Regions from separate parts of the Sphingomonas adhaesiva genome, predicted to be linked through region 2. Evidence: predicted binding sites of a transcription regulator. Region 2 holds the regulator's gene; the other holds the start of a gene.

Region 1 (4,038 bases), 830 kb from region 2:
GTATTTCTTCTGCAGGCCCGCGGTCGCACGGAAGACACCGCCGAAATAGCCGACGTCCTCCCCCATCACGACGACGCCCGCGTCGCGCTCCATCATCACGCCCATGGCGGAGTTGATCGCCTGGATCATGTTCATGCGGGTGGTGGTATCGATTGTATCGGTCATGGTGTCACTCACAACCCCTCTCCCCTGGTGGGAGAGGGAGGGGCCCGCTCGACGCAGTCGAGTGGGAGGGTGAGGGGGAAGGCGGTCATGGGCTTATCCCGTCACCCCGGGCGTGACCCGGGTTCCCGCTTTATCGCGCGGGAAGTTGGAAGCGGGACCCCGGGTCGAGCCCGGGGTGACGAAGAAGGGTAAAGCGCTCACCACGCAACCTCCGTCATTCCCGCGAAAGCGGGAATCCATAACCTCTGACGTTTCGCCTCTAGCGAAGACCTGCGCGTCTGGATCCCCGCCTCCGCGGGGATGACGGCAGCGGCGGCGCTCACTTGCGCGCCCATGGCCGCCCGCTCGCTTCTTCCTCGGCCATCATCTGCGCCTGCTGCTCGCGCAGGTGCCACGGCATCTCCTCGAACACGCCGTCGAACAGCGTGTCGAGCGGCTGGTGCAGTCCGTGGCCCAGGATGCCGTTCTTCTCCGCCGCCTTCTGCGCCGCCTTCACCTCTTCGGCGATCTCGCGGTCCATCGCTTCCTGCCGCGCCTCGTCCCATTCGCCGACCGCGATCAGGTGATCCTTCAGCCGCCGGATCGGGTCGCCCAGCGGCCAGGCGGTCGGCTCGCCCGCGGAGCGATATTGCGTCGGGTCGTCCGAGGTCGAATGCCCCTCGGTGCGATACGTGAAATGCTCGATCAGCGTCGGCCCGGCATTGGTCCGCGCGCGCTCCGCGGCCCAGGCGGTCGCGGCATAGACCGCCAGCGCATCGTTGCCGTCCACCCTGAGCCCGGCGATGCCATAGCCGATCGCGCGTGCCGCGAACGTCGTCGCCTCCGCGCCCGCGAATCCGGAGAAGCTGCTGATCGCCCACTGGTTGTTGACCACGTTGAAGATCACCGGCGCACGATAGACCGTGGCGAAGGTCAGCGCGGAGTGGAAATCGCCCTCCGCGGTCGATCCCTCGCCGCACCAGGTCGCCGCGATCCGCGTATCGCCCTTCGACGCGCTGGCCATCGCCCAGCCGACCGCCTGCGGATATTGCGTCGTCAGGTTGCCGGAGATCGAGAAGAAGCCGAAGCGCTTCTCCGAATACATGATCGGCAGCTGCTTGCCCTGCAGCTTGTCGCCGGTGTTCGAATAGATCTGGTTCATCATGTCGACCAGCGGGCAGCCGCGCGCGATGAGCAGCCCCTGCTGGCGGTACGACGGGAAGCACATGTCCTCGTCGTCCAGCGCGTGCGCGGCGGAGACGGCGACCGCCTCCTCGCCCAGCGACTTCATGTAGAAGCTGGTCTTGCCCTGCCGCTGCGCGCGGAACATGCGCTCGTCGAACGCGCGCACCATCGCCATGTGGCGCAGCATCCGGCGCTTCTTGTCGGGCGACAGCTGCGGGTCCCATGGCCCGACCGCGCGACCGTCCTCGTCCAGTACGCGCACCATCGTATAGGCCAGATCGGTGAAATCATGCGGGTTGGCGGCGGTGTCGGGGCGACGCACGGAGCCCGCGGCGGGCACCTCCACCGCGGCGAAATCGACCGCGTCGCCGGGGCGGAACTTCGGCTCCGGCACGTGAAGCGACAGCGGCTTCAGGTTGCTCAAACGATCGGGGGCCTCGCCCACTGCTCTCTCCTTCGCGTACCACGGGGTCGCTTGCGGGCGAGTGTACGGCGCGCGTAATAATATTTCAACGCCTGCCGATCGCCCCGTCCGCGCAGCACAATGCCCGATCCGCGCGGCAAATCCGCAATTTTGTTGCGACGGCAGCCTGCGCCTCGTCACCCCGGCCCTGAGCCGGGGTCCCGCTTCTTCAACTTCCATCGTCACCCCGGGCTTGTCCCGGGGTCCAGGGTTCCGCGCTCCGAACGGCAGCGGGGTGCGTCGAACCCTGGATGCCGGGACAAGCCCGGCATGACGGGGGGCTACCAGAGACGACGCCCCCCAAAATCAACGGATTGACTCGACTCGCTCCAAGGGAACAAATTAGGAACGAACTTCCCCATCGCGAGTCGTATCATCCGTGTCCCAGTCGAGCGTCCTCCAGTCCCTGCGCGACACGCTCCGCGCGATCGAGGGCGACGGCCATCGCCGCCGCGCGACGCTGCCGTTCGGCACGCCCGCGGTCGACACGCGGCTGGCGGACGGCGGGCTGCGGCTGGATGCCTTGCACGAGGTCGCCGCCGCCACCGCCTCGATGGGCGACGATGCCTCGGCCACGCTGTTCCTCGCCGGGATCGCGGCGCGCGCCTGGGGCCCGGTGCTCTGGGTGGTGCGCCGCCGCGACCTCTTCGCGCCCGGGCTCTACCAGTCGGGCCTCTCCCCCGAGCGCGTCCTCTATGCCGAGGCGGCGGACGATGCGGAGGTGCTGGCATTGATGGAGGAAGGGCTGCGTCATCGCGCGCTGGGCGCGGTGATCGGCGAGACGCGCCGCGCCGCCATGGCCTCCACCCGCCGGCTGCAACTCGCGGCGGAGGGCGGGCGCACCATCGCGCTCCTGATGAAGCGTCACGCGCGCGAGGAGGCGGACCCGTTCGCGGTCCCCTCCGCCGCGGTCACGCGCTGGCGCGTCGCCTCCGCCCCGTCCGCACCGCTGCCCGTCGCCGGCATCGGCCGCGCGCGCTGGGATGTGCACTGCACCCGCCAGCGCGGCGGCGAACCCTTTCAACTGCTTGTGGAGGCCTGCGATGAAACGGGTCGCATCGCTCTACCTGCCCGACTGGTCGATCGACCGGCTGCGGCGGGCGGAACCCGCGCTCGCACCGCCGCCGCCTGAGCGCGTGGCGCTGGACGCCCTGGTGCCGGATTGGGCCGCGATCAAGGCGGCGAGCGATGCGGAACAGGGCGGCAAGAACTGCGACGCACCGCGCAACACCGGCTGGCGTCCCGGCGCCAGATGGGCGCGCGACATGGGGGGACGGGAGGAGGTGGCGCGCCAGATCGCCACGCTGCCCGCGCACCAGCGCCCGCCGATGCGCGAGATGGGGCGCCGCAGCGAGGCGGCGGACCATCCCTACAAGCGCCTGCCCGGCGACGACGGGGGGAAGGCGACCGGCTGGCCCAAGCCCGCCGCACTTCCTTGTTCCCCGGCGCAGGCCGGGGCCCGGTCGGGCGCGGTTTCCGCATCTTGCGAGCCGCGCGCAACGGGACCCCGGCCTGCGCCGGGGAACAGGAAGAATGGCTCCAACGACCCCGGCGCCGCGGTGAAGGAGGTCGCCGCCTTCTTCGACACCGCGCGCAGCACGGGCACCGTGTCGCGCGTCTGTCCGCCCACATCGGCGCATCCTTCGCCAACATCGGGCGACCCTGCGCCGCCGCTCGTAACCGTCCACAAGGTCGGCAGCCGGGTCGAGGTCGCCGCCGCCTCGCCGTCCGCGCTGGCGCTGGGCGTCGCCCCCGGCATGCCGCTGACGCAGGTCCGCGCCGCGGTCCCCGACGTGGTGGTCCGCGATGCCGATCCTGAGGGCGATGCGTGCGACCTTCGCAAACTTTCGATCGCGCTCGCCCGCCGCTGGACCCCGGTGGTGGCGGTCGCCGATGCGCAGACCCTGTTCCTCGACCTCACCGGCGTCAGCCACCTGCACGGCGGAGAGGAGGCGATGGCACGCCGCCTCGTCCGCCTGCTCGCCCGGCTCGGCTTCGCCGCGCGCGTCGGCATCGCCGATACCGCGGGCGCCGCCTGGGCCTGCGCGCATTTCGCCCCGTCCGCCATCACCTCGCTGCCCCCCGGCGATCCCCTTCCCGCGCTCGCCCCGCTGCCGGTCGCGGCGCTGCGGGTGGAGGAACACGCGCAGGAGCTGCTCCGCCGCCTGGGCGTGGAGACGGTCGGCCAGCTCGCCGCGCTCCCCCGCGCGCCGCTGGTGCGCCGCTTCGGCCGCACCCTCGCGCTT
Region 2 (4,038 bases):
GGTGGCGGCGATCCGCGACGGCGCGGTGAAGAAGGGCGACGTGATCGCGATCGCGCGGATCGCCGGGATCATGGGGGCCAAGCGGACCAGCGACCTGATCCCGCTGTGTCATCCGCTGCCGCTGACGCGCGTGTCGCTCGACCTGACGATCGAGGAGGACGGCGTCACCGTCACGGCGCTGGCGGCGACCGACGGCAAGACCGGGGTCGAGATGGAGGCGCTGACCGCGGTGACGGTGGCGCTGCTCACGATCTACGACATGGCCAAGGCGATCGACAAGGCGATGACGATCACCGCGGTGCGCCTGCTGGAAAAGCGCGGCGGGCGCTCGGGCGACTGGCGCGCGGAGAACTAGGTCGCCCGGCGCGGGCGGACCAGCGCCGCCATCCGGCAGGTGAACAGCACGAAGATCATGAAGGCGACCTGCATCGCGGGGCTGGGCACCGTCGCGAGCGCGCGCAGCAGCGGCGGGAAATAGAGGTGCGCGATGACCAGATTGTGCGCCACGTCCGCGACGATGATCGCGACCGTCATCGCCACGCCCCAGCGCGGCCGGACGAACAGCAGGACGATCGCCAGCGGATCGAGCACGCCCAGCGCGGTCCAGAAGGTGGTGCTGACGCGCGGATAGCCGCCGTAATCCCACAGCCAGCCATGCCGGTAGATCGCGGCCGCATGATTGTACGTCGCGCCCGCGAGGCACAGCGCGTAGATGAGCCGGAGCACCCGGGCGCGGGTATAGGCGCTGTCCTTCGATCCCATGATGGTGTTCCCCGTGCGATCCATCCATGCCTCTTGATCCGCCACGCGCCGCGCCGCAAGGCGGGACCCCGTCCACGATCGATCGACCCGCCATGTCCCTTCTACCCGTTGCCGAGGCCCAGGCCCGCGTCCTCGCGCTCGGGACGCCCGTGGCGGCGGAGACGGTGTCGCTGATCGAGGCGATCGGGCGCTGGTCGCTGGTGCCGGTCGTGGCACGGCGGACGCAGCCGTCGTGCGATCTGTCGGCGATGGACGGCTATGCGCTGCGGTTCGCGGACCTCGGCGGATCGCTGCGAGTGATCGGGGAAAGCGCCGCGGGCGCGGCGTTCGCGGGCACGGTGTCGGCGGGTGAGGCGGTGCGGATCTTCACCGGCGCGGCGATGCCCGCCGGGGCGGATACGGTGCTGGTGCAGGAGGAGGCGCGTCGGGACGGCGACCTGCTGGCGCTGGACGGGGAGGGGCCGGCGCATGCGGGGCGCAACGTGCGGCGGCGCGGGCTGGATTTCACGCAGGGCGACGTGCTGGTCGAGGCCGGCGAGCGGCTGACCGCGGCGCGGCTGGCCGTGGCGGCGACCGGCGGGGCGGGGCGGGTGACGGTCGCGCGCCGCGTGCGCGTCGCGCTGGCGGCGACCGGGGACGAGCTGGTCGAGCCGGGCGGGGAGGCGGGGGATGCGCTGCCCGAGTCGAACCGGCTGCTGCTGCGCGCGCTGCTCGCGGCCCTGCCGGTCGAGATCGTCGATCTGGGAATATTGCCCGACCGGCTGGACGTGCTGACGCGCGCCTTCGCCGATGTCGCGGCGGACGTGCTGGTGACGACGGGCGGGGCGTCGGTGGGCGACCATGATCTGGTGCGGCCGGCGCTGGAGGGGGCGGGGGTGACGCTCGACTTCTGGCGGATCGCGCTGCGCCCGGGCAAGCCGATGCTCGCGGGTCGCCGCGCGGACGGGATGGCGGTGGTCGGGCTGCCGGGCAATCCGGTGTCGGCGTTCGTCACCGCGCTGCTCTTCGTGCGGCCGCTGGTGGCGCATCTGGCGGGCGCGCGCGATCCGTATCCGGTGACGACGCGCGCGGTGCTGGGGGAGGATCTGCCCGCCAACAACGAGCGTACCGACTATCTGCGCGCGGTCCTGCGCGACGGGCGCGCCTATGCCTCTGCGATTCAAGACAGTTCGATGCTGCGCACGCTGTCGCGCGCGTCGTGCCTGATCGTGCGCCCCGCCGGAGCCGCGCCGGCGCGCGCTGGCGACTCGGCGGAAGTGCTGATGCTTGCTTGACGCAACCACAATCGTTCCTTAAAGGTTCGCAATCCGTTCGCACCTTCAGGGGAACAGGCACATGCTGACGCGAAAGCAGCACGAGCTGATCTGCTTCATTCAGGACCGCTTGAACGAAAGCGGCGTCTCGCCGTCGTTCGAGGAGATGAAGGACGCGCTCGAGCTGAAGAGCAAGTCCGGTGTCCACCGCCTCATCAGCGCGCTGGAGGAGCGGGGGTATCTGCGCCGCCTGCCGAACCGCGCGCGTGCGCTGGAGGTGCTGAAGTCGCCCGAGCGCGCCGATGCGAAGCGCGCGCCGGTCGCGGCGTCGCCCCGGCGCGCGGTTCCCGAGCCCGCGAACGACGTGATCGAAATCCCGCTCCACGGCCGCATCGCCGCGGGTGTCCCGATCGAGGCGTTCGAGGGGTCGACCACCCTGCCGGTACCGGCGGCGCTGCTGGGCAGCGGCGAGCATTTCGCGCTGGAGGTATCGGGCGATTCGATGGTCGAGGCGGGAATCTTCGACGGCGACTATGCGCTGATCCGGCGGCAGGACGTGGCGCACGACGGGGAGATCGTGGTCGCACTGATCGAGGAGAGCGAGGCCACGCTCAAATATTTCCGTCGGGAGGGCGCGATGGTGCGGCTCGACCCGGCGAACCGCTCCTACGATCCGCAACGCTACGCGCCCGCGCAGGTGCGGGTCCAGGGCAAGCTGGCGGGTCTGCTGCGTCGCTACGATTGAGGGGGCGAGGGGGGACGCGCCACACCAGCGGGATGCCGCGATGAAGCGGCGCGGGATGCCGTGATGCCGGGCGTTTGCCGTGGTGACGACGGGCGATAGTCGATCTCCGTGCGTCGCCACGGATGTTCGTCGCCGGCCGTGTTGACGGTCGTCGCGCGTGCGGTGGCGAAGGTGATCGCGATCCCTCCGGTGCGCGTCAGTGCGGTGCGATCGAGCGTCAGCCAGCGCGCCCGACAACGGCGGGGCAGGCGCCGGTCGCTGACCACCACGTCCGCGGCGGCACATCGGGGGATCAGCAGCATCGTCGGGATCAGATAGCCGCTGCGGGTCGCCAGAACCCGCCAGCGCCGGTCGCCGGCGACGCGCTCCATCGAGCAGAGGTCGCGGTTGCAGCGCGCGCCCGGCGTGTCGGACAGCAGCGCCGGCTCGCCGTCCAGGCCCGCACCCTGCGCCAGCGTGTCGCGCATATAGTCGCCGGTGCGATCGCGCAGGATCGAGAGGCCCCCGGCGGCGTCGCGCCACGCCAGATGACGCCCGTCGCCGCTGACGATCAGGTCGGGGGCGGGGATCAGCAAGGCCCAGGCAGCCCCCGCGGCCAGCGGGACGATCCCCGCGCGGCGCCACCGCGTGCGCCACAGCGCAATCCACAGACCGCCCGCGACCATCAGGCCGAACGCCGCCGGCGGCATCTGCGGCAGCGCGGTCACCGCGCCGGGCAAGGCCGCGACCGTCCGCGCGATCCACAGCAGCAGGTTCGTCGCGGCCTCGGTCACGCGCCACGCCGGCCAGCCGAGCCCGACGGCGTCGAGCAGGAGCGCGATCGCTTCGGCGGGCATCACGACGAACGTCGTCAGCGGGATCGCGACGATATTGGCCAGCGCGCCGAACAGTCCCGCCTTGTGAAAATGATAGGCCGCGATCGGCATCAGCGCGACCTCGACGACGACCCCCGTCAGCAGCAGCGCGGCGAGGTGCCGCGCGAGCTTTCGCGCCCACCCCTCGTCACGTGGGAGGAGCGTCGCGCGGACCCGCGGATGCTCGTGGAGGGCGATGATCGCGGTGACCGCGGCGAACGACAGCTGGAAGCTGGGGCTGACGATCGCCTCCGGCCAGACCAGCAGCACGACCAGCGCGCCCACCGCCACCAGCCGCAGCGTCACCGCCTCGCGCCCCAGCGCCAGCGCGGTCAGAACCATCAGCGCCGCGACGCAGCTGCGGATCGTCGGTACCTGTGCGCCCGTGATCCAGGTGTAGCCGATCGCGGCGAGCGCCCCGAGC

Evidence for each region. Region 2 encodes LexA, which represses DNA repair genes until DNA is damaged. Its sites were predicted from a motif close to GTTCCNCNCTTGTTCT; they were not measured.
Region 1: PGN23_RS16895 (ImuA family protein) is a predicted target of LexA. The motif match lies at 2,127-2,142, and genes of this name have one in related genera.

Annotation. Positions count from the first base shown of each region.
Region 1 covers NZ_JAQIJT010000002.1:2,241,018-2,245,055, forward strand. Annotated here, with positions in the region: gene PGN23_RS16885 (alpha-ketoacid dehydrogenase subunit beta) at 1-135, opposite strand, end outside; gene PGN23_RS16890 (3-methyl-2-oxobutanoate dehydrogenase (2-methylpropanoyl-transferring) subunit alpha) at 485-1,774, opposite strand; gene PGN23_RS16895 (ImuA family protein) at 2,172-2,924, shown strand; gene PGN23_RS16900 (DNA polymerase Y family protein) at 2,836-4,038, shown strand, end outside.
Region 2 covers NZ_JAQIJT010000002.1:1,408,454-1,412,491, reverse strand. Annotated here, with positions in the region: gene moaC (cyclic pyranopterin monophosphate synthase MoaC) at 1-355, shown strand, start outside; gene PGN23_RS12995 (hypothetical protein) at 352-786, opposite strand; gene PGN23_RS12990 (molybdopterin molybdotransferase MoeA) at 855-2,036, shown strand; gene lexA (transcriptional repressor LexA) at 2,098-2,760, shown strand; gene PGN23_RS12980 (ComEC/Rec2 family competence protein) at 2,751-4,038, opposite strand, start outside.